One region of the Blautia sp. HA9023 genome, then DNA from elsewhere that is predicted to be linked to it. Evidence: predicted binding sites of a transcription regulator. Region 1 holds the regulator's gene; each other region holds the start of a gene.
What was found. The regulator Rex, encoded in region 1, represses fermentation and respiration genes when NADH is low (regulators of the CRP and FNR family bind a similar motif). The targets are predictions, from matches to a motif close to ATTGTTAANTANTTAACAAT.

Region 1 (7,410 bases):
CAAGGATCGGAGCTTTTTTGCCATGGATCAGGACCCAGCCTTTATTGGAAAGCTGTCTGGGATATCCGTCCGCATAACCTACCGGAATCGTTGCCATTCTGGTAAAACGCTCCGTAACAAAAGTTCCGCCATAACTTACCGCAGTCCCACGCTCCACATTTTTTACATAGGATACATGGCTTTTTAATTCCATGGCAGGAGTCAGCTTCACAATATCCCGCTCCACTTCTTCGGATGGATAGATACCGTAGATCGTGATACCGGCGCGGACTACATTAAGATTTGCCTCCGGCACACGGATGATACCCGCACTGTTGGAACAATGGCGTACCGGAATATGAACGCCTCTCTTCTCCAGAAGATCCGCAAAACGGAGATAACGGTCAAGCTGCACCAGTGCCGGAGACCGGTCAAACTCATCCGCTCTGGCAAAATGGGTAAACATTCCCTCGATCACCAGATTCGGAATTTTTGAGATTTCTTCGATCTTTACCGCGTTTTCCGGAATATCCGCATATCCGATCCTTGTCATTCCCGTATCCAGAGCCAGATGAATATGTACATTTTTTCCAATGCGTGCACCAGCTTTTGCATATTCTACTGCTGTGTTAAGATCCGATATTGTGATCCGGACATCATTCGCAGCAAGTTCCTCATAGTATTCCTCAAACACAAGGCCAAGGATCAGGACAGGCTTGGTGATTCCTGCATGTCGAAGTTCCAGCGCTTCTTCTGCGGTAGCCGTGGCAAATCCCCAGATATAGTCATAATCCTGGATCAGACGTGCAATAGCTCTGGCACCATGGCCATAACCGTCCGCTTTGATCACAGCAATGATCTTTGTCCCTTCTTTGACATTTTTATGCATTTCCTCAAAATTGTGAGCAATGGCATCCAGTGATACCAGCGCCTTGACTCTCTCGTATTTTTTCATGATTTTGACTCCTCTTCACATATCGCTAAAGCCCGGGGCAGATATGCGATGATATCTCCCGCCAGCATACTGCGTTTTCCTTTTTCTGCAGCTGCAAGATCACCGCAAAGTCCGTGAAGATAAACACCTAACGCGGCCTTTAAAACCATGGAGGGCTGTTCCTCCGTTTTCAGATACATACATAAGATCCCGGCAAGAAGTCCGGCAAGTACATCCCCGCTTCCTGCAGTTGCCATTCCGGAATTACCGGAAAGATTCAGATAAATATCATCTTTGCCGTCTGTAACAACCGTACATGCATCTTTCTGAACACATACCGTTCCTGTTTCCTTTGCATAATCCACAGCTGTCTGTGCGATTGTTTCCTGAATTTCTCCAATGGATCTGCCGCAGAGCCGGCTCATCTCTCCAATATGAGGAGTCAGGACTACATTCCCGCCCAAAAATTCCTTCCACTGCGGATGCATAGCCAGAAGATTCAGTCCATCCGCATCCAGGATCAGCGGTTTCTTCTCTCTGGCAGCTGCCGTAAGAAACCACTGTGCTCTCTCACGGCTTGCCACCGATGTTCCAAGCCCTGGACCGATGACGATCACGTCACACCAGGAAAGAAGCTGTTCGTTGGATTCTTCGTCAAACCTGCTGCATACCATTGCTTCCGGAAGAAGGATCTGCAAAGGAATCCTGTTCTCTTCCACAGTCTGGATCTTTACCATTCCCGCTCCGGTCCGAAGTGCCGCGCTGGCACTCAAATAAGCAGCACCACACATTCCTGCACTTCCGGTAACAAAAAGTATCTTTCCAAAAGTCCCCTTGTTCCCACCGGGATCACGTTCCGGAAACAGTTTCAGATCTTCTTTCTCCAGACATCTCGCCGATGCTTTTACAGCTTCCTGCTCATAGATCCCAATGTCAGCTATAACGATCTTTCCCGCATACAGCCTTCCCGGATAAAAACAAAGACCTCTTTTCCGGTAACCAAAAGTAACGGTAAGATCGGCACTGAAGGCAATTCCCATTTCCAGGCCAGTATCTCCGTTCACTCCTGATGGGATGTCAACAGCAATTTTTTTCGCCCGGGCACTGTTCATCTCGTGGATGATCTCAGCATAATGTCCCTCGATCGGACGCGCCAGGCCTACGCCAAACACGGCATCTGACTATAGTAGTATATTCATCCCAGGCCGGGTTATTCACTTCCGGGACCTGATAACCTGTAGCGATCTTATACTGAAGCAACGTTTCCCTGGTCATTTTTTCTTTGTTTCCGGCCATATAAAATTCAGCCCGAACACCTTTCAGATGAAATAATCTGGCAATGGCAATACCATCTCCTCCGTTATTTCCACTCCCGCATACCACCAGGATCTTCTCGCTCTTCCCAAGATATTTCTCTGTTTCCTCAACTACTTTCAACGCTGCCCGCTCCATCAGAACTTCAGAAGCAACCCCGATCTTGTGGATCGTAGCATTATCCAGCTTCTTCATTTCTTCGCAGGTAACAATTTTTTTCATGCTGCACTTTGCCTCCCCTCTTTAACAGAGAAAGCTGCCGTTTCCGGCAGCCCGCTAAAATTTATTTCTCTACATGTTCCTGCCTGTATTTGCTCAGATTATAAGACAGTGTCATCAGGCTCTCAGAAAGATGCACGTTCTCTACAATCACATCATCCGGTGTCTCAAGATCAAGATGTGCAAAATTCCAGATTGCCTTGATCCCGTTCTCCACCAGAATATCTGCCATTTCCTTGGCCTTATTCTTCGGAAGAGTGAGAATTGCGATCTCTACGTTATTTTCTCTCAGGAAGAATGGAAGTTCGCTGAGCATCTGGATCTCAAGTCCGCGAACCGCAATGCCTTCCAGCACAGGATTTACGTCAAAGATTCCTACCAGCTTAAATCCCCTTTTCTCAAAATCCACATAATTGGCAAGTGCCTGTCCAAGATTACCGGCACCCAGGATGATCATTGGGTGGGCGATATCCAGTCCCAGGATCTTACCGATCTCTGTATAAAGATAATGTACATTATAGCCATACCCCTGCTGCCCGAAACCGCCGAAATTATTAAGATCCTGACGGATCTGAGAAGCTGTGGTATGCATCTTCTTACTTAATTCATTGGAAGAAATACGCTCTACATTGTCTTCCATCAGCTCTCCTAAGTAGCGGTAATAGCGTGGCAGACGCTTAATCACCGCTTTCGAGATTTGTTTTGTCTCCACGATAGTTTCCCTCCTTACTTTACACTAGGTTAATTATACCGAATTGACATTTTCCTGTCAATCAAACTTGTAAGTTATGTACAAATTTCTTCATATTTTTTTTAAAAATTGATTTTTTCTTTGAATTCCTGGCGGTTTCCGTTATAATAAGTGGAGGATTTTCCCTGTTTATTTACTATTCAGGGATAATTCTTTATACAGGAGGACAGTTTTTATGATTTTATCATGTCAGAATATATGCAAAGCTTTTGGCGAAAAAGTAATTTTAAATGATGCATCTTTTCATATTGAAGACCGGGAAAAGGCAGCTCTTATCGGATGTAACGGTGCTGGAAAGACTACTCTTCTTCGTATCATCATGCAGGAGATTTCCGCGGATTCCGGCACGGTAGTACTTGCCCGGGACAAAAATATCGGCTATCTTGCCCAGTACCAGGATATCCACGGACACCATACTATCTACGAAGAGCTTCTTACCACCAAACAGCATATTATCGATATGGAACGCCGTATCCGTAATATGGAGCAGGAAATGAATACCGTAAAAGGCGATGACCTGAACCGCCTGATGGAGACATATACCCGCCTCACCCATCAGTTTGAACTGGAAAACGGCTATGCTTACAAAAGTGAGCTCACCGGTGTCCTGAAGGGTCTTGGTTTCACGGAAGAAGATTACGACAAACAGATCGAGAAACTTTCCGGAGGCCAGAAAACCCGTGTGGCACTTGGAAAGATGCTTCTCTCCAAGCCGGATATCCTTCTTCTGGATGAGCCTACCAACCACCTGGATATGGAAAGCATCTCCTGGCTGGAAACTTATCTTCTGAATTATCCGGGAGCTGTTTTCATCGTTTCCCATGACCGTTATTTTCTGGATAAAGTCGTCACCAAAGTTGTGGAGATCGAAGCCGGACAGACACGTGTCTACAGCGGCAACTACTCCGCCTATGCCCTTAAGAAGGCGCAGCTGCGCGATGCCCAGTACAAGGCGTACTTAAACCAGCAGAGAGATATCAAACATCAGGAAGCAGTCATTGCCAAACTGAAATCTTTTAACCGCGAAAAATCCATCAAGCGTGCAGAAAGCCGCGAGAAGATGCTGGACCGTGTACAGCGTATCGAAAAACCTCTGGAAATCCAGGACCGTATGCGTATTTCCCTGGAACCCCGTGTATTAAGCGGAAATGATGTACTCCATGTGGAGGAACTTTCCAAATCCTTCCCGGGGCAGACCCTGTTTTTCTGATATTTCTTTTGATATCAAGAGAGGGGAACGTGTAGCTCTTATCGGCAATAATGGAACCGGAAAAACAACGATGCTGAAGATCATCAACGGACTTATCGAGGCAGATGCCGGCAAGTTTTCCCTGGGTTCCAAAGTTCAGATCGGATATTATGACCAGGAACATCATGTTCTTCATATGGATAAAACTATTTTTCAGGAAATTTCCGACACGTATCCGACTCTTACCGAAACGGAGATCCGAAATATGCTTGCAGCATTCCTCTTTACCGGGGATGATGTATTTAAAGAAATCTCCGCACTTTCCGGTGGAGAAAGAGGTCGTGTTTCTCTTGCCAAGCTGATGCTTTCCGAAGCCAATTTCCTGATCCTGGATGAGCCTACCAACCATCTGGACATTGCTTCCAAGGAAATCCTCGAGGAAGCGCTGGTAAGCTACACCGGTACCGTCCTTTATGTCTCTCACGACCGTTACTTTATCAACCAGACCGCAACCCGGATCATGGAGCTTACCAACCAGGCCGTAGTAAATTACATCGGTGATTATGACTATTATCTGGAGAAAAAAGAAGAGCTGACCAGTGCTTACGCTCCGGGAAGTGACTCTTTGGAAGCGCCATCAGAAGAAAAGGCCGTTTCCGAAAACAAGCTTTCCTGGCAACAGATGAAAGAAGAACAGGCCAAAAAAAGAAAGCGGGAAGCCGAACTGAAAAAAGTAGAAGCCCGCATTGAAGAACTGGAAACAAGAGACAGCGAAATTGATGAAACCATGGTTCTCCCGGATGTCTGTACTAACGTTGCGGAATGTACCAAACTGAGCCGTGAAAAAGCAGCTATCGCCGAAGAACTGGAAGAACTTTATGAAAAATGGGAAGAGCTGGCCTGATGGTCAGCTCTTTTTGCCGGTTGATCCGGCGCTACATCTGTCCGTTTATAACAGTTCCTTCAGAAGATTCTCTTCAAACTGAGGCACACAGGCAAGAATGTCTTCATTTTTAAGATAAGATGGTTCTTCACCTTTCCAATTCTTTACTACACCGCCGGCTTCACGGAGGATAACTGTTCCCGCGGAATAATCCCAGGGTTTCAGGTCACGTTCAATATATCCATGCTCTCTTCCGCAGGCAACATAACACATGTCAAGTTCTGCAGAACCGGTACGTCGGAAATCCCCGCATTTCATAAAAATGCTGTAAAAAATGGGAAACAGATTTCTGGCTTCCTCTTTTTTATAAGGAGTGGAACCATAGGAAATAACCGCATCACCAAAATCCGGAGTATCCGATACCTGGATCTTTCTGCCATTAAGATAAGCACCTTCCCCTTTTGCCGCCTGGAACATTTCATCAGTAAAAGGATTGTAAACAATTCCAAAAACGATCTCGCCTTTTTCATAAAGTCCCAGTGCCACAGCACTCATATGAAAATCACGGATCAGATTGGTGGTTCCGTCAATAGGATCAAGGATCCAGTAGGTTTCCTCCTTTGAAAGCCCCAGATTCTCTTTCTCTTCCGCGATCAGGGAAATTTCCGGAAAAACCTTTCCAAGTTCTTCTTTCAGAAAGTTCTGTACAGCCAGATCTACATTTGTCACATAATTGGCAGCACCTTTTATCATCACTTCTTCCTCATCCATCTCTTTCAGGATAAGATCTTTTGTCTGTTTTACAAGATCTGCCACTTTTTTCTGTTCTTCTGCAGAAATCATTCTATTTCCTCCTTCACCATAAGCCATTTCTGATCTAACGGATCAGTCTGCCAAGCTGCTGTTCGAAACATACACCATCATTACGGTCTGTTCCCTCTTCCACTGCGTCCCGGATAGAAGCAGAGATAAAATCCACTGCCATGTTTACACAGTTTTCCATAGGATATCCCTTCACCAGCCCCGCACTGAGTACAGAGGCAAAAAGATCTCCGGTACCGGAATAACTGCCACCTGTTTTCCCGGCGAATACCCAGGAGCACTTTTCTTTTTCCAGAACAAGATTTCCCATTTTCAGTGGCTCGTCCTCTTCCCGGTGATCCACTCCGGTGATCACGACCGCAGGAAGAGAAAATCTCTTTGCAAGTCTGTATCCGGTTTCCCTGATCTGTGCCAGCCGTTCCTCACCGGAAAAACTCTGAAATTCCTTCCAGATTTCTTCCATCTTATTTTTCCCATAAAGAAGGAGCAATGCTTCTGTCAGATTTGGGGTGATCACATAGGAACGTCTGGCCAGTTCCCGAAATCTGCTGCAAAGTTCTTCTGTATAGATGGGATAAACTGCTCCGTCATCTCCCATTACCGGATCTGTCAGGATCAGCGTATCCTCTCCTGCAAATGTATCAATAAATTTCAGGATCTTATCGGCCTGTTTCTCATCCGAGAGAAATCCCGTGTAAATTCCGTCCGGAACAAATCCTCGTTTTTTCCATTCTTCCATATATGGAGCCATATGTTCTGTAAAATCTTCACAGAAATAGGTTTCATAGCCTGTCTGATTACTTAAAACAGCGGTGGGAAACGGACATGCCTGCACTCCCATCACCGAGATCACGGGAATTGCCGCTGTCAGCGAGCACTTTCCCAGCCCGGAAAGATCATTGATCACTGCTATTTTCTTCATCTCACTTCTCCAGTCTTGAGTTTTTTTCTGTATTATTATAGAATGAATTGTCAGGTTTACGCAATCATTTTTGGAAGGAAATTATCATACCTATGTTAAATATATCCACAGAACACAAAAAAGAACATCTCTACCTGGAGGTTTATCATTATTACCGGAAACTGATCATGGAAGAACGTCTTCTTCCGGGCAGCAAAATGCCATCACTCCGTAAATGCGCCCAGGAACTGAAATTAAGCCGTACCACTATAGAAAATGCATATCTTCAGCTTGCGGCAGACGGTTATATCATTGCCAGGGCACAGAGTGGTTATTACGTCACAGACATTGCCACCAAACAGCATCCTGTCATCCTGGAAAAGCATTCCGAAAACATGGTTCCCTGCCTTTATGATTT
Region 2 (7,410 bases), on a different contig from region 1:
TGTGGAAACGCTTTATCACATTCTGGACAACAATGCAGAAGCACTGGAATTTGCCATCCGCGAGGAATCTGCCGTAACGGACATTCCTCTTGCAGAACTGAATCTCCGGAAGAACCTTCTGGTGGGATGCCTGAACCGCAACGGCCGCATCCGCATTCCCCGTGGTCAGGATACCATTCAGGTAGGCGACACGGTCATCATTGTAACCACTCACAAAGGCCTCCGTGACATCACAGACATACTTGCAAAATAGAGGTACTGAAAAATGAATTATTCAATTATTGTTTATATCCTGGGATGGATCATGAACGTGGAAGCAGTCTGCATGTTGGTTCCCAGTATCACAGCCCTTATCTACCGTGAAAAAGCCGGAATCGCCTTTGTGATCACAATTCTGGCATGCCTGGCGATCGGTGTTCCACTGGTCAGCCGCAAACCGTCCAAGAAAGCGTTTTACGCCCGTGAAGGCCTTGTGACTACTGCTTTAAGCTGGATCGTCCTCAGTATTGTCGGTGCTGTGCCGTTTGTGCTCAGCGGGGCTATCCCGAATCCCATTGATGCTTTTTTTGAGATTGTTTCCGGTTTCACTACAACCGGTTCCAGTATTCTCTCCGATCCATCACAGATGCCTTACAGCATCAATATCTGGAGATGTTTTTCCCACTGGATCGGTGGTATGGGTGTTCTGGTATTTATCCTGACACTGCTTCCGCTTGCAGGTGGCTATCATATGAACCTTATGAAGGCAGAAAGCCCCGGTCCTTCCGTAGGAAAGCTTCTTCCAAAAGTCCAGTCAACTGCCAAGATCCTGTACAAGATCTACATTGCACTCACTGTTGCACTGATCATCCTCCTGCTTCTTGGGGGGATGCCTCTTTACGACAGTCTCTGTGCAGCATTTGGAACTGCCGGAACCGGTGGGTTCGGAATCAAATCCGACAGTATGGGAAGTTACAGCTTATATATTCAGATCGTCATCACTATCTTTATGATCCTGTTTGGCGTAAACTTCAATGTCTATTTTCTTCTTCTCACCAGGAAGTTTTCTCAGGCATTGAAATCTGAAGAGGTCCGCTGCTATTTCTTTGTGATCATCGCTTCTGCCCTGATGATCACTTTCAACGTCCGGCATCTGTTTGACAATGTGTGGGAAGCACTTCAGCAGGCATTTTTCCAGGTTGGTTCTATTATCACCACCACCGGTTATGCCACTACGGATTTTAACCAGTGGCCTGCGGTATCCAGGACGATCCTGGTACTGCTTACCTTCTGTGGTGCCTGTGCCGGCAGTACAGGCGGCGGAATCAAGATTTCCCGTCTTCTGCTTCTTGCAAAATCCGTCCGCAAGGAACTGCATCTTTATCTGCATCCCAATGCGGTAAAAAAGATCAAAATGGACGGAAAAGCGGTATCACACGAAGTAATGCGTGCCACCAATATTTATATGATTGTTTACCTTATGCTGATGGCCGTATCTATTTTTCTCATCAGTTTTGACGAATTTGACCTCGTGACAAACTTCACTGCTGTAGCAACTACACTGAACAATGTAGGCCCCGGTCTTTCCCTGATCGGCCCTACCGGAAACTTCGGAATCTTTTCTCCCCTGTCCAAACTGGTTCTCTCTTTTGACATGCTTGCCGGACGACTGGAGCTGTTCCCGATTCTGATTCTTTTCCTTCGGGAAACCTGGAAAAAATTCTGATAAAAAATATAACCGGAGAAACATGGGTTTTCCCATTTCTCCGGTTTTTGTTTCCCGCCGCCCTCGATCGGACATTCGCGGATCTCTTTCACTTTTTACTCATATCCATTTCACTGCAAGCATATTTTGTCATATTTGCGTCATAAATCGCATTTTTTCACATTTATTTCAAATCTTAGTCACACTTTCTTCACATTTTTCCTGTATATTATTAGCCATAGAAGGCGATGAGCTTTCTATAATATTTTTCTTTTTCATACGCGCCGGTACGAAAGTACCGGCCTCCTTCCATTTATGGGGTATTTTTTTTCACCCCTTCATAATCGAATTCCGGAATGAAACTTTCGGAAGCAGTTTCCCCCTCCTGGATAAATCCATTTTGAATTCCCATATCTACCGCAGCATCCAGAACTTTTTCATATTCCCGCTTTGTTACTTTTCTGTTCAGCTCTTTAAACTTTTCAAATTTTCTTACTGGTGTATACTGGTTCATGATGCTGATATAAATATTTTCTCCATAAGTTTCATGAAGGTAGTTCAGAACTTCCCTTGAATTTCTGGTATGTCCCGGCAGGATCAGGTGCCGGACGATCGTTCCCCTTCGGATATAACCATCTGCTCCGAATTCACATGGACCTGTCTGTCTCACCATTTCCGCAACAGCTGCCTTTGCAATATCCGGATAGTCTGCCGCATGAGAATATTTTTCTGCCAGATCTGTTTCCATATACTTCATATCCGGAAGATAAATATCTACATACCCTTCCAGCATTTTCAGTGTTTCAGTCTTTTCGTAACCGCTGGAATTATATACAACCGGAAGATCCATTCCTTCCATACGGGCCTGATCCAGCGCCTGAACAATCTGTGGAACATAATGTGCTCCCGTCACCAGATTGATATTGGCGGCACCTTTTTCTTGCAATTCCAGAAAAATTTCACTTAAACGCTCTACCGTTACCGCCAATCCTCTGCTTCCAATGGCAATATCATGGTTCTGACAGAAGCAGCACCTCAGTCCGCAACCGGAAAAAAACACTGCCCCGGATCCTTTCTTTCCGGAAATACAAGGTTCTTCCCACATATGAAGTGCCGCTCTCGCAAGATAAACCGTTTTATCTTCCCCGCAGAATCCTTTTTTACCGGCATTTCTGTCTACATGACAGTCTCTTGGACAGAGACTGCATGCAGACATGATTTCTTCAGTTTCACTCATAAAATTCCCTCAGTCTGTCACGATCTTAAACCAGTCCTTCTCCTCAAACTCCACCACTGTACAGTCGTTTGCACAAGTGCATTCCGGCAAAATGATCATGGCGTGGAGTACTTCATTGTTTGCCGGCAGAGGGCATAAGTGCCAGATTGCAGCGTTGATCTTTACCATGGAACCTTTTGGTACGAGGAATGCTTTTGCGAGCTGTGGGACAGGGGTTCCGGCGGATGCAGGGGCTACGTGGATGATCATATCGTCGTCCAGCGCTACGATACCTTCCCAGGTGGTTGTGTGATACTCTGCACATTTTACGATCCGATCGTCCTTTTTTACTTCGATGGGTGAAAATGCTATGCTGCCCATGGCTGTTCCGGAAATGCGGTCCGGATAGAATTTGTGGATCTCGCCCTGAAGTGGATATCCGTCGGGATGAGTCATGTCATAAAATGTTCCGTATGGCGCGAATTCCTCTTTTGTGATGGTCACTGCTTTTACTTCTCTCATAATATATATACCTTCTTTCTTTGTAATTTCCCATTATAGAAAAAATCTTATATCAGGCATTCTCTTTTTGTTATTCAATGTATTAATTAACCGAATCAGGGAAGTCCCCTGCAGGATTGTGAAAAACAATCATCCGCTGGTGGAGACTTATTACAAAAAAATGCAGAACATCCATCCAGCCATGTTCTGCATTTAATTTCTTAATTATCTGTAAGTCAAGCGGATAAAATCATCCGCATTCGTTACTTGCTCATAACCGAATAACTGCTTGATCCGGTTAATGTCATGTCCCAACCTTACCGTATCGATTCCGGATATTCCACTCCCTCCGGCATGGGATCCCATTCATTCAGTCCAAGACTCTGCTTGAATTTCGCCTGTTCCAGTGTAAGCTTTGGAAGATCATCTTTCAGATAATCCATCAGCTCACTGATTCCTTCTCTTGTTTTATTGTTTACCATGAAGATTCTCTCACAGCCCATGTTCTCCATCCACTGTCTGACCATGGGGATATTTGCATGGGGAGAATCCACCTTGGTGATGATCCCGATCAGCGGGCGGAGAAGGAAATTCCTGCTTCCGTCACTGAACAGGTTAAATGGCTCATTAGCCGCCTGTACAATGGCGATCACATCTGCCTCAAAAGAGAAACAGGCTAGCCCCACGCTGAAATGCTTGGACTCCGCATATTCTCCCGGTGAATCAATGGTATCTTCATTTGTGTTGGTATACTGGGTTTTATGATAATGAAGTTCTTCCCCTTTAAGTGCCTGTGTCAGGGATGTCTTGCCGGCTTCACTTCGACCCATCAGAAAAATTTTTTTCATTTATTATCCCGTCCTGCCTCAGCTTCTGTGGATCTCACAGACATCAAACTTCAATGTCTCATGGAAAAAACGCACCACTTCTTCCACAGCTGTCATCACTTCCGTAAAACCGCCTGTCAGAATCAGCGTTCCACAGAAACGATCCATAAATCCTACTTCCACGTGAGCTGCCTTCACTGCAACATCTGCCGCAACTACGATCGCCTCCCAGGGTGTGACTCTGACCATACCGATCGCATCTCCTCTATGGTCCTCGCCTTCATGAACACCGATATGTAACGCAAGATTCTCATAGACAGATTTATCACTTGGTGTAAAAACATGTGCAAAAGAAAGCTCTTTTCCAGGTACACGCACCCGGGTCAGTCGAAGTCTTTTTCCCTTAAGGTTCTCATAATCATCATGAAACAGCCGCTCCAGCAGTTCTTCCTTCGTTATCCTTTCTTCCATGGTGCACTTCCTTATCTCTTGGTGATCTTGCAAACCACATATCCCAGGGTATCACGGAAATAGTCCACGATTTCTTCCATTGCTGTCTGCACATCGGAAATCTCTCCCGTTATGATCAGAGTTCCTGTAAAACGGTCTGCAAAACCAAGATATACATTACCACTCTTCACTGCGATATCGGATGCGATCACAGCAGACTCGGAAGGTGTCATATTCATGATTCCGATCGCAGATGATCCATAGTCCACCTGTGGATTCAGTCCAAGCTTCTGATATATGATCGGTGCCGGACCACCCATGATATGGGCAAATGTGATCTCCTTACCGGCTACGGTCTCCTGTACGATTCTGATCTGGTCTTTATGTTCATCTGCCATGATGATTCCTCGCTTTCAAAAATTTCGTAATATGGCATTGTCAAAATCAATACCATAGTTTTTTCAATCGATTTAATATTCGATAAGCCGGATTTTGTTCATCCGGCTTACAATTTCCCTACGATAAATTTTACTATTTATCCATTTTAATGTCAATACAATTCTTCTAAAACAAGGCAGAAAACAACGTTTTTAAAAATAAAAATCCACAGAAAACAACACTTGTTTTATATCTGTATAGAAAATCAGTCAGAAATTCTTATATTTCCCATTGCCACGATCATCGTTTTGCTCTCACACAAACAGTAAGCAACTTTCAGCAGGACCCAGACACAGCTTAAGTTCATCATACTCAGCTTCTCTCAGAACTCAAATGCCCTCTTAATGCTGTCATAATGCAGGAATTTTCCCTCAGCCGCAAACGCCCTGATCTGATCCAGAGTTGCAAACATATATCCGTCTGTTTCTTCAGTCTGAAGTTCCAGATCCTTATCCTGCACATCCATCACAAAACGGTACACATCCACAAAATAATTATCTCCCTCACCAGGATTCTCTCTTTTATAGGTAAAAAGATATCCTCCCTCTGCCTCTCTTACATCCAGTCCTGTCTCTTCTTTTACTTCACGGAGCACTGCCTCCCTGGATCCCTCACCTGCCTGGGCAGCGCCACCGGAAACTTCCCACCAGCCCGGAGCCCAGGCTTTTGTCATCACACGTTTGGTGATCAGAAAGGTTTTATCCGGCCTTGCAACCACGCCAAGGACTGTCAGATGATATTCTCCATCTTTCAGACACCAGTCATTCCGTTTCATGGTACGTCCCGTCGGTTTCTTATCTGCATCGTAAATATCCCAGAATTCCATTTTTCTATCTCCTGTCTTTATACAGTACACGGTAATACGATCTTATATTTAACCACCTGCAGCAGCAAATATAAATTACGGATATCTGCCCCGTCTCCCCGCATTCTGTATCTTTTTTATTTGTTATGATAACACGCTAAAGTCCTGTATGTAAACCCTGGAATCCTGCACTATTTTCCAGTCACTTTCCATCCGCTAAAAATCTATAGATTATTTTTATTATATTACTGGTATTATGAATTAGTTTTATAGATATTTTTGTTATATAATTAACACAAACAAACGATTCTATTAAAAAATAACCAGGGAGGTTTTTCCAGATGAAGAATGATTATCCGCATATTTTTTCCCCTTTAACCGTTAAAAATATGACTATTAAGAACCGTATTGTTATGATGCCGATGGGTACCAACTACGGTGAGCAGAACGGCGAAATGAGTTTTCTTCATATCAACTACTATGAGCAGCGTGCAAAGGGTGGCACAGGCCTCATTATCGTAGAGAACGCAAGCATCGATTCCCCGCAGGGTTCCAACGGTACTACCCAGCTTCGTATCGATCATGACAACTATCTTCCACGTCTTTTCAAATTCTGTGAGAACATCCACAGATATGGAACAAAGATCGCGATCCAGATCAACCATGCAGGAGCTTCCGCAATTTCTTCCAGGATCAACATGCAGCCGGTTTCCGCATCTGATGTTCCGTCAAAAGAAGGCGGCGAGATCCCGCGTCCTCTTTCCAGAGAAGAGATCCTTCACATTGTAAAGAAATACGGCGAGGCTGCAAAACGTGCACAGACAGCCGGTTTTGACGCAGTAGAGATCCACGCAGGACATTCCTACCTGATCAGCCAGTTCCTTTCCCCGATCACAAACAAGCGTACCGACGAGTTCGGCGGATCTGTTGAGAACCGTACCCGTTTCTGCCGCATGGTCATCGACGAGGTAAGAAAACAGGTCGGACCATTCTTTCCGATCATGCTCCGTCTCAGTGCAGATGAGCTGATGGAAGGTGGAAACACACTTGATGATACTCTGGAATATCTGGATTACCTTCAGGAAGAAGTTGATATCTTCGACGTTTCCTGCGGTCTCAACGGTTCCATCCAGTACCAGATCGACGCAAACTATCTTCCGGATGGATGGCGTTCCTACATGGCAAAAGCTGTAAAAGAAAAATTCAACAAACCGTGTATTTCCATGGGTAACATCCGTGACCCGAAAGTTGCCGAGAGAATCCTCGCTGACGGCGACGCAGATCTTATCGGTATGGGACGCGGCCTTATCGCTGATCCTGCATGGGTAAACAAAGTTGCCACAGGGCATGAGTGCGATCTCCGCAAATGTATCTCCTGTAACGTTGGATGCGCCGGAAACCGTATCGGTGTAAACCGTCCGATCCGCTGTACCGTAAACCCGTCTGTTCTTGAGGGCGATGTATATAAGAAACTGCATGTAAACAAAAA
Region 3 (7,410 bases), on a different contig from region 1:
GGAAAGCGCGCCTAATGCCCGGGCGCGTTTTTCCTGTTCAGTGGTCATCAGAAGAGCTTTACACGAAAGACAGATTCTGTTACGATAAAGAAAATCGACAGCTGCAGACAGAAATGCTGACAGAATATCCGGGGCAGATGGTGAAAAAAATAAGGTAGAATGTGGAAAAGCAGCAGGATATATAAAGATGGTGGGGAAAAAAGATGTACAGAGTGAGCAAGGTATTGAACAATAACGGCGTCATTGCCATAAATATGGAAGAAAACCAGGAATATGTGCTTCTGGGAAAAGGTGTGGGATTCGGAAAAAAGGTCAGCCAGCGTTTTGAGATGCCTTTCGGCTGCACCCTTTACAGACTGGCTCAGGAGACAGAACGCGGTTCGGCAAAAGAGCTGGCAAAAAGTGTGGCGCCGGAGTTCCTTGAGATCGCAGACGAGATCTTAAGAGAAGCGGAGAAAACTTTCGGGGATACCATAGATAAGGGAATCCTGTTTCCGCTTGCAGACCATATTTCTTTTGCAGTGGGGCGTATCCGGAACCATGAGCAGATCAGCAATCCCCTGACGGATGATATCAAGGTGCTTTTTTACAGCGAATTCAAGGTGGCGGAAGTTCTGAAGAAGATCCTGAAAGAGCGGATGGATATTGAGATCGATGATCATGAGGTGGGATATGTGGCCCTCCACATTCACTCCGCACTTGGAGATGAGAAGGTGTCCGTTGCCATGCAGACAGCAAGAACAGTCCGGGAATGCATCGCCATGATCGAGATGGCTACAGGAAAAAAGATTGATGTTATCTCTCTGTCCTACAATCGTATGATGAATCACATCAAATATATGGTAGCCCGTGTCTCCACAGGGGAGACACTGAAGCTGGATATGAATGATTATATAGAAGAAAAATATCCGGAATCCTACAGGATCGCAGAAGATGTCTGCGAAAGCCTGGGGAAAAGTCTTGGCAAAAAACTGGACCCCATCGAGATCGGATATCTTGCCATGCATATCGAGCGGACCGTGGAGCAGTAAACGTAAACTCGTGATCCACCGCAGGTATTCACACAATAAATTATTCACACAATAAATTCAATAGCTTTTTTGACAGCAGTACTCATGGTAGTACTGCTGTTTGTGACCAGGCAGACTTCTCGCTGGGGAAGTGGCTCCTTAAGCTGAAGGGCAAAAATCTTCCCGTCATTGATCACTTCCCGGGCAAGGGGCTCGGGGTAAAAGCCGATTCCCAGATTGTGGACGATCATGGGAAGGACCTGGTCTGTAGTTGCTGCCTCAATGTCAGGATGAAAAGAAACACGGTTTTCCATAAAGTAATTCATATACATTTCTCTGGTGCTGGTCCCTTCCGCAAGACCTACAAAGGGCAGATCCTGAAGCTCATGGATGCTGATAGGGGCAGTGGTCAGATCCTTATATTTGCTTCCGCATACAAGGATCTCCCGGTAACGCAGGAGACTTTTTTTCTGTAAAGGCTTGCGGATGGAGATCGGAGTGGTGACAATAGCGAAATCCACCGCATAATTTTTCAGTGCCTGTACAGCCTGGGGAGTAGAATGGTTGAAAAGGCGCAGGCGAACATGGGGATATTGCTCGCGGAACAGCTCCAGCTTTTCCAGAAGGATCAGACGCAGGGCATTTTCACTGGCGCCGATGGAAACCAGACCATGCTCCAGCTCTCCGTTCTGGCGGATTTCCTCCTCGCCGATGGACAGCTGCTCAAAAGCCAGGGCAACGTGTTCATAAAGCTGGCGGCCTTCCGGTGTAAGTGCGATTCCCTTGTTGGAGCGGAGAAAGAGCGTACATTTCAGCTCCTGCTCCAGGTTGTTCATACAGCGGGTGATATTTGGCTGGTTGTTATGAAGAGCCCGTGCTGCCTTGGTAAAACTTTTATACTGGGCTACAAAATAAAAGATCCGGTAGTAGTCATAAGTGATCATGTATTGTCTCCATCCTGTGATATGATTTTAATATGTTTACGATATTAATAATACTTTTTACATTTGCTTCTGAGCAAACTATAATACACCCGAGGAAAAAAATCAATGACGGGAGTGATTTGGAGTGGTTTCAGGAGGCAGAAAGCTGCAGAACGCAGACCGACAGATGTCAGAAGCTTTCATTACAAGTATATTTCTGGCAATGTCCGGCGGATTTCAGGATGCCTACACATATTTTACAAGAGATGAGGTGTTTTCCAACGCCCAGACCGGTAACGTGGTGCTGATGAGCCAGAATTTTATGACAGGACAGTGGGGAGAAGGATTAAGATATCTGTTTCCGATTCTTGCTTTTGCCATCGGTGTTGTGGCAGCAGAGCGGATCCAGAGTACCTTTAAATATGCAAAAAAACTTCACTGGAGGCAGATGATCCTGCTGATCGAGATCCTGATCCTTTTTGCGGTGGGATTTATGCCGGGAGAATTGGATATGCTGGCAACCGTACTGGTATCCTTTTCCTGCGCCATGCAGGTACAGACCTTCCGGAAGGTGGGCGGTTATTCCTATGCAAGCACTATGTGCATCGGAAATTTACGAAGCGGCACGGCGGCGTTGTCCGTGTATTGTCGTGAAAAACGTCCGGAACAGCTGAAGCAGGCTCTTTATTATTTCGGGATAATTTTCTTTTTTGCCATTGGAGCCGGTGGCGGAGGAAATCTGTCCATGAGGCTGGGGATCCCGGCAATCTGGGTATCGGATGTTTTGCTTCTGATCAGCTTTATTCTGATGTTTTCCAGTAAACATAGAGATTAGAAAGGGTGAGGAATTGTGGAAAACAGCACATTATTCCCAAGAGAGGAAAAGGCGGAGCTTTTATTTGAAAAGATCCTGAAGGATCCGGAGGCGTGCAGACGGCTGACGGAGACCTTCTATGAATCCATGGATGCGGATACAGACATAGAATGCGGATATCTTCCTCCGGAAAAATTCGCCTATGCATTGCTGGACGCATATAAAAACCGTGATTTGACTGCTCTCCTTATGGCGATCTGCCAGAACAGTATGTTTGATCTTCTGCGAAATTCTTTTCTGGCACCGTTCAGGTTCAATGCAGATGGACAGGAGAATCCGGTGTTTCTCACAGATGAAAAAGGAAATTTTCTGCGGGAAAAGGGAATCCATGTAAGTGACAGGGATTACGACCGATTTCGCAGGATATACAGGGAGAAGCCTGGTGTAAAGATGTATCTGGCGTATGGCTACCGGAAGCGACATGCCTATGATGAAGATACCATGGAAGTAGAAGAGTACAAAATGGGCGAACATATCGGTGTGCTGCTGGTGTATGAGATTCCGGACAGCGTAAAGGAAAAGGAAACGGAGGCACAGGCCTATGCGGCTGTATGGGATATCATGATGGCAATTCAGAAGAAGCTTCCAAGAGCTTTTGTGTATTATGGGCAGGATTCTGTGGAGGATGGTGGAAAACGTTATGACGGACTGGGCGTTTTTCTCCCCATCCATAAATTTGCGGACCGCCTGGAAAAAATGATCGGGATTGCGGATGAGATCGTAATGAAATAGAGTGTATAAAAAAGGACTGCTTTTGTATTGCTCCGGTTATCAGAAGGATAGCTGATGACCGGAAGCTACAGAAAGCAGTCCTTTTTGTATGCCCATCAGGTGCAGTAGCGGAACATTTTGTCCGTAAGGATCCTGGCGAAAATAAGGCCCAGGGGAAGAGCAACGATGATCAAGATCGCAGCTGCAAACCAGGAGGCGGAAACATTCAGGGACATGATCCCCAGATTGTAGATCGCCCGGTAGAGATAAAGTCCGGGAACCATGATCACAATGGATGGTACGGTAATGGAAATCCTGGGATATCCCACTTTGGTTTTGATGAGGGAGGCCAGAAGTCCGGCTGTCAGTGCTCCGAAAAAAGCCGCGGCAGCAGGTGGGAAACCGGCAAGATCAACAAGCTCCAGACGTAAAGTGTTGGACAGTGCGCCGATGAAGGCGGCAGCTGCGGCTAGACGGACAGGGCTGTTGAACATGAACGAAAAGCCGAATACCCCGCAGAAGCTTGCCAGAAGCCGGAACAGGATCCTCTGAGCTGCTGAAAGCTCCAGAGGCAGGAAATCCACAGGCTTCAGATGAAGAAGCAGTGCCATCAGCCAGGCAGAGACAGCAGCCACCATTACAACAATAATGGCGTAGGCCAGTCGTTCCAGACCGGAACGCATATCCAGCTTGGCAAGGTCGATCCCGCTTGTGATAAACGGAAAGCCCGGAATGATAAACAGCATGGAACAGATGTACCCGGCCTCATGCTGGACGGAAATGTGGAACAGAAGCTCTGCCAGCTTCAGGAAGCCTGCATATACAAGACAGGCGGAGGAAACAGAAACTGCAATGCACATAAACAGAGTAAAATGATGCTTGCCAAGCTTGCAGCGGATGGCGTTTCCGATGCCTGCGCCTGCAAAAGCCAGGATCATTTCCAGCGGGCCACCGCCCAGAAGAAAAGTAAATGCACCACAGGCCAGTGCAGAAGCCATTCCCAGGGCTGCAGGGGAATAAAGCCCGTGGATCCGCTCGATCTCATCTAACTGACTGTGCAGTGTTTCACCGCTCATATGGATACCCTCCGCAGGAAAATCACTGACAAAATGTTCCAGCCTGTTCAGTCTGGAAGTATTTACGCCGGTGGTAGTCAGGCTAAGTGCATGGGAAAAACTGCTCTCACCGTCAAAGCAGGTGTAGCTTATAGACATTAGTCCGATATCTGCGGAGCAGGTGATGCCAAGTGCTTCTGACAATGTATTCATGGAACTCCGTACCCGCCAGGCACCGGTCCCACAGGAGAGAAGCATCATGCCTGTACGGCCGATCAGGGAAGCTTTTTCGGAAAGAGAAGCCTCGGTGATGGGCTGGCTGTTCCTGGCGCTTACGTAGTTGTGCCAGGGGATTTTCATATGATTACGTTTAACCGGAATATCTGACACAGAAATCACTTCTTTCTATATATTAAAATAGTATAGTTATTATTATAAATATATATAATAACTATAATCAGATATATTGTAGCTATTATTCTGAAAAAGTCAAGCGTAGATGAAATAAAATCTGACAGTACTAAAACGTCACTGTTAAAGATTTATCATTTTTTTGCGGAAAATGAATTTTTTTGGTTGCTTTTACGTACAATTTATGTATAATTGTGGATAGGGATGTTGGAATGACCAATTCCTATGGCAGGATGACGAGAACCTGCAAGAGTAGGTGGCTATCATAATTACTATTAAAGAAGAGAGGTAAATGTTAAGATGGCAAAAATCGATTTAACAAAGTATGGTATTACCGGAACAACTGAGATCGTGTACAATCCTTCTTACGAGACATTATTCGAGGAAGAGACCAAACCAGAGCTTGAGGGATTTGAGAAAGGTCAGGTCAGCGAGCTTGGTGCTGTCAATGTAATGACGGGTATCTACACAGGACGTTCCCCTAAAGACAAATATATCGTTATGGATGAGAATTCCAAGGACACAGTTTGGTGGACATCCGATGAGTACAAGAATGACAACCATCCTGCAACTCAGGAAGCTTGGGCTGCAGTTAAAGATCTTGCGCAGAAAGAGCTTTCCAACAAGAGACTTTTCGTAGTAGATGCATTCTGCGGAGCTAACAAAGATACACGTATGGCTATCCGTTTCATCGTTGAGGTTGCTTGGCAGGCACACTTCGTAACAAACATGTTCATTCAGCCAACAGCTGAGGAGCTTGAGAACTTTGAGCCAGATTTCGTTGTTTACAACGCATCCAAGGCTAAAGTTGAGAACTACAAAGAGCTGGGTCTTAACTCTGAGACAGCTGTAATGTTCAACATTACAAGCCGTGAGCAGGTTATCGTTAACACATGGTACGGCGGAGAGATGAAGAAAGGTATGTTCTCCATGATGAACTACTATCTGCCGCTTAAGGGCATCGCTTCCATGCACTGCTCTGCAAACACAGACCTTAACGGAGAGAACACAGCAATCTTCTTCGGTCTTTCCGGAACAGGTAAGACAACACTTTCCACAGATCCTAAGCGTCTCCTGATCGGTGATGACGAGCACGGCTGGGATGACAACGGAGTATTCAACTTCGAGGGTGGATGCTACGCTAAGGTTATCAACCTTGACAAAGAGTCTGAGCCGGACATCTACAATGCGATCAAGAGAAACGCTCTTCTTGAGAATGTAACACTTGATAAAGATGGAAAGATCGACTTCGCTGACAAGAGCGTAACAGAGAACACACGTGTTTCCTACCCGATCAACCACATCGAGAACATCGTTCGCCCGGTATCTTCTGCACCGGCAGCTAAAGAAGTTATCTTCCTGTCCGCAGATGCATTCGGCGTACTTCCTCCAGTATCTATCCTGACACCGGAGCAGACACAGTACTACTTCCTTTCCGGATTCACAGCTAAACTTGCTGGTACAGAGCGTGGAATCACAGAGCCTACTCCTACATTCTCCGCTTGCTTCGGACAGGCATTCCTTGAGCTTCACCCGACAAAATATGCTGAGGAGCTCGTTAAGAAAATGGAGAAGAGCGGTGCGAAAGCATACCTCGTTAACACAGGATGGAACGGAACTGGAAAACGTATCTCCATCAAAGATACTCGTGGTATCATCGATGCTATCCTTGACGGATCTATTCTTAAAGCTCCGACAAAGAAGATCCCATTCTTCAACTTCGAGGTTCCGACAGAGCTTCCAGGCGTAGATCCTGCAATCCTTGACCCACGTGACACATATGCAGACGCTGCAGAGTGGGAGACAAAGGCTAAAGATCTTGCTGCAAGATTCGTTAAGAACTTTGTTAAATATGAAGGAAATGCTGCTGGTAAAGCACTCGTTGCTGCTGGCCCGCAGGCATAATCGATCATTCCAACTGAATACAGATCGTAGATTTGACCGGGAGTGGATTTATCCGCTCCCGGTTTTATAATATCTGTAATACCTTAAAATCCTACTATAAAATATAAAAAATCTTTGGCTTGACTAACAGATGGTGCAAGGTGTATCCTTTCTGGGAAGTCAAGCGGAAGACCCGCAAGACTGTAAAAATTCTCTTTGCACTGCATTACATTCGAACAGGATGCGAGATCAACAGTACAAACTGAGCAGGCGACGCCATTCAGAAACAGAGTATTTATCTGAGGGCGTGGGGCCGGGCCGCAGGAAGCGGCAGCGGATATGGATTTGAACGCAAATTGTGAAACAATTGCATTCATGAATATGTAGTGAAGCGGAAGATGAGTATCCGCTTTACTTTCAGACATATCTGCGGGACAGTGTATGTTTCGCAGGTATGTCTTTTTTACTGCAAAAATATGGATGGAACAGAAGGTAGAAACTGGGAGATCCCTATGTAGATAAGAAAGAACACCGGCGGAAAT

Region 2: AC04Q6_RS16990 (oxidoreductase) is a predicted target of Rex. The motif match lies at 6,200-6,219, and genes of this name have one in related genera.
Region 3: pckA (phosphoenolpyruvate carboxykinase (ATP)) is a predicted target of Rex. The motif match lies at 5,104-5,123, and genes of this name have one in related genera.

The regions. Positions count from the first base shown of each region.
Region 1 is NZ_JBWLUR010000001.1:230,963-238,372, reverse strand. Features, by position in the region: gene alr (alanine racemase) at 1-934, opposite strand, end outside; gene AC04Q6_RS01055 (NAD(P)H-hydrate dehydratase) at 931-2,085, opposite strand; gene AC04Q6_RS01050 (NAD(P)H-hydrate epimerase) at 2,039-2,449, opposite strand; gene AC04Q6_RS01045 (redox-sensing transcriptional repressor Rex) at 2,511-3,158, opposite strand; partial or broken gene AC04Q6_RS01040 (ABC-F family ATP-binding cassette domain-containing protein) at 3,373-5,290, shown strand; gene AC04Q6_RS01035 (inositol monophosphatase family protein) at 5,336-6,112, opposite strand; gene AC04Q6_RS01030 (pyridoxamine kinase) at 6,147-7,013, opposite strand; gene pdxR (MocR-like pyridoxine biosynthesis transcription factor PdxR) at 7,106-7,410, shown strand, end outside.
Region 2 is NZ_JBWLUR010000010.1:318,666-326,075, forward strand. Features, by position in the region: gene trkA (Trk system potassium transporter TrkA) at 1-253, shown strand, start outside; gene AC04Q6_RS16955 (TrkH family potassium uptake protein) at 266-1,705, shown strand; gene AC04Q6_RS16960 (radical SAM protein) at 1,998-2,921, opposite strand; gene AC04Q6_RS16965 (ureidoglycolate lyase) at 2,931-3,422, opposite strand; gene AC04Q6_RS16970 (EutP/PduV family microcompartment system protein) at 3,719-4,249, opposite strand; gene AC04Q6_RS16975 (BMC domain-containing protein) at 4,268-4,699, opposite strand; gene AC04Q6_RS16980 (BMC domain-containing protein) at 4,711-5,076, opposite strand; gene AC04Q6_RS16985 (NUDIX hydrolase) at 5,439-5,942, opposite strand; gene AC04Q6_RS16990 (oxidoreductase) at 6,263-7,410, shown strand, end outside.
Region 3 is NZ_JBWLUR010000006.1:117,911-125,320, reverse strand. Features, by position in the region: gene AC04Q6_RS04755 (PRD domain-containing protein) at 204-1,031, shown strand; gene AC04Q6_RS04750 (LysR family transcriptional regulator) at 1,076-1,954, opposite strand; gene AC04Q6_RS04745 (YoaK family protein) at 2,121-2,768, shown strand; gene AC04Q6_RS04740 (DUF4866 domain-containing protein) at 2,784-3,539, shown strand; gene AC04Q6_RS04735 (threonine/serine exporter family protein) at 3,635-4,933, opposite strand; gene pckA (phosphoenolpyruvate carboxykinase (ATP)) at 5,285-6,889, shown strand; NiCo riboswitch at 7,121-7,308, shown strand.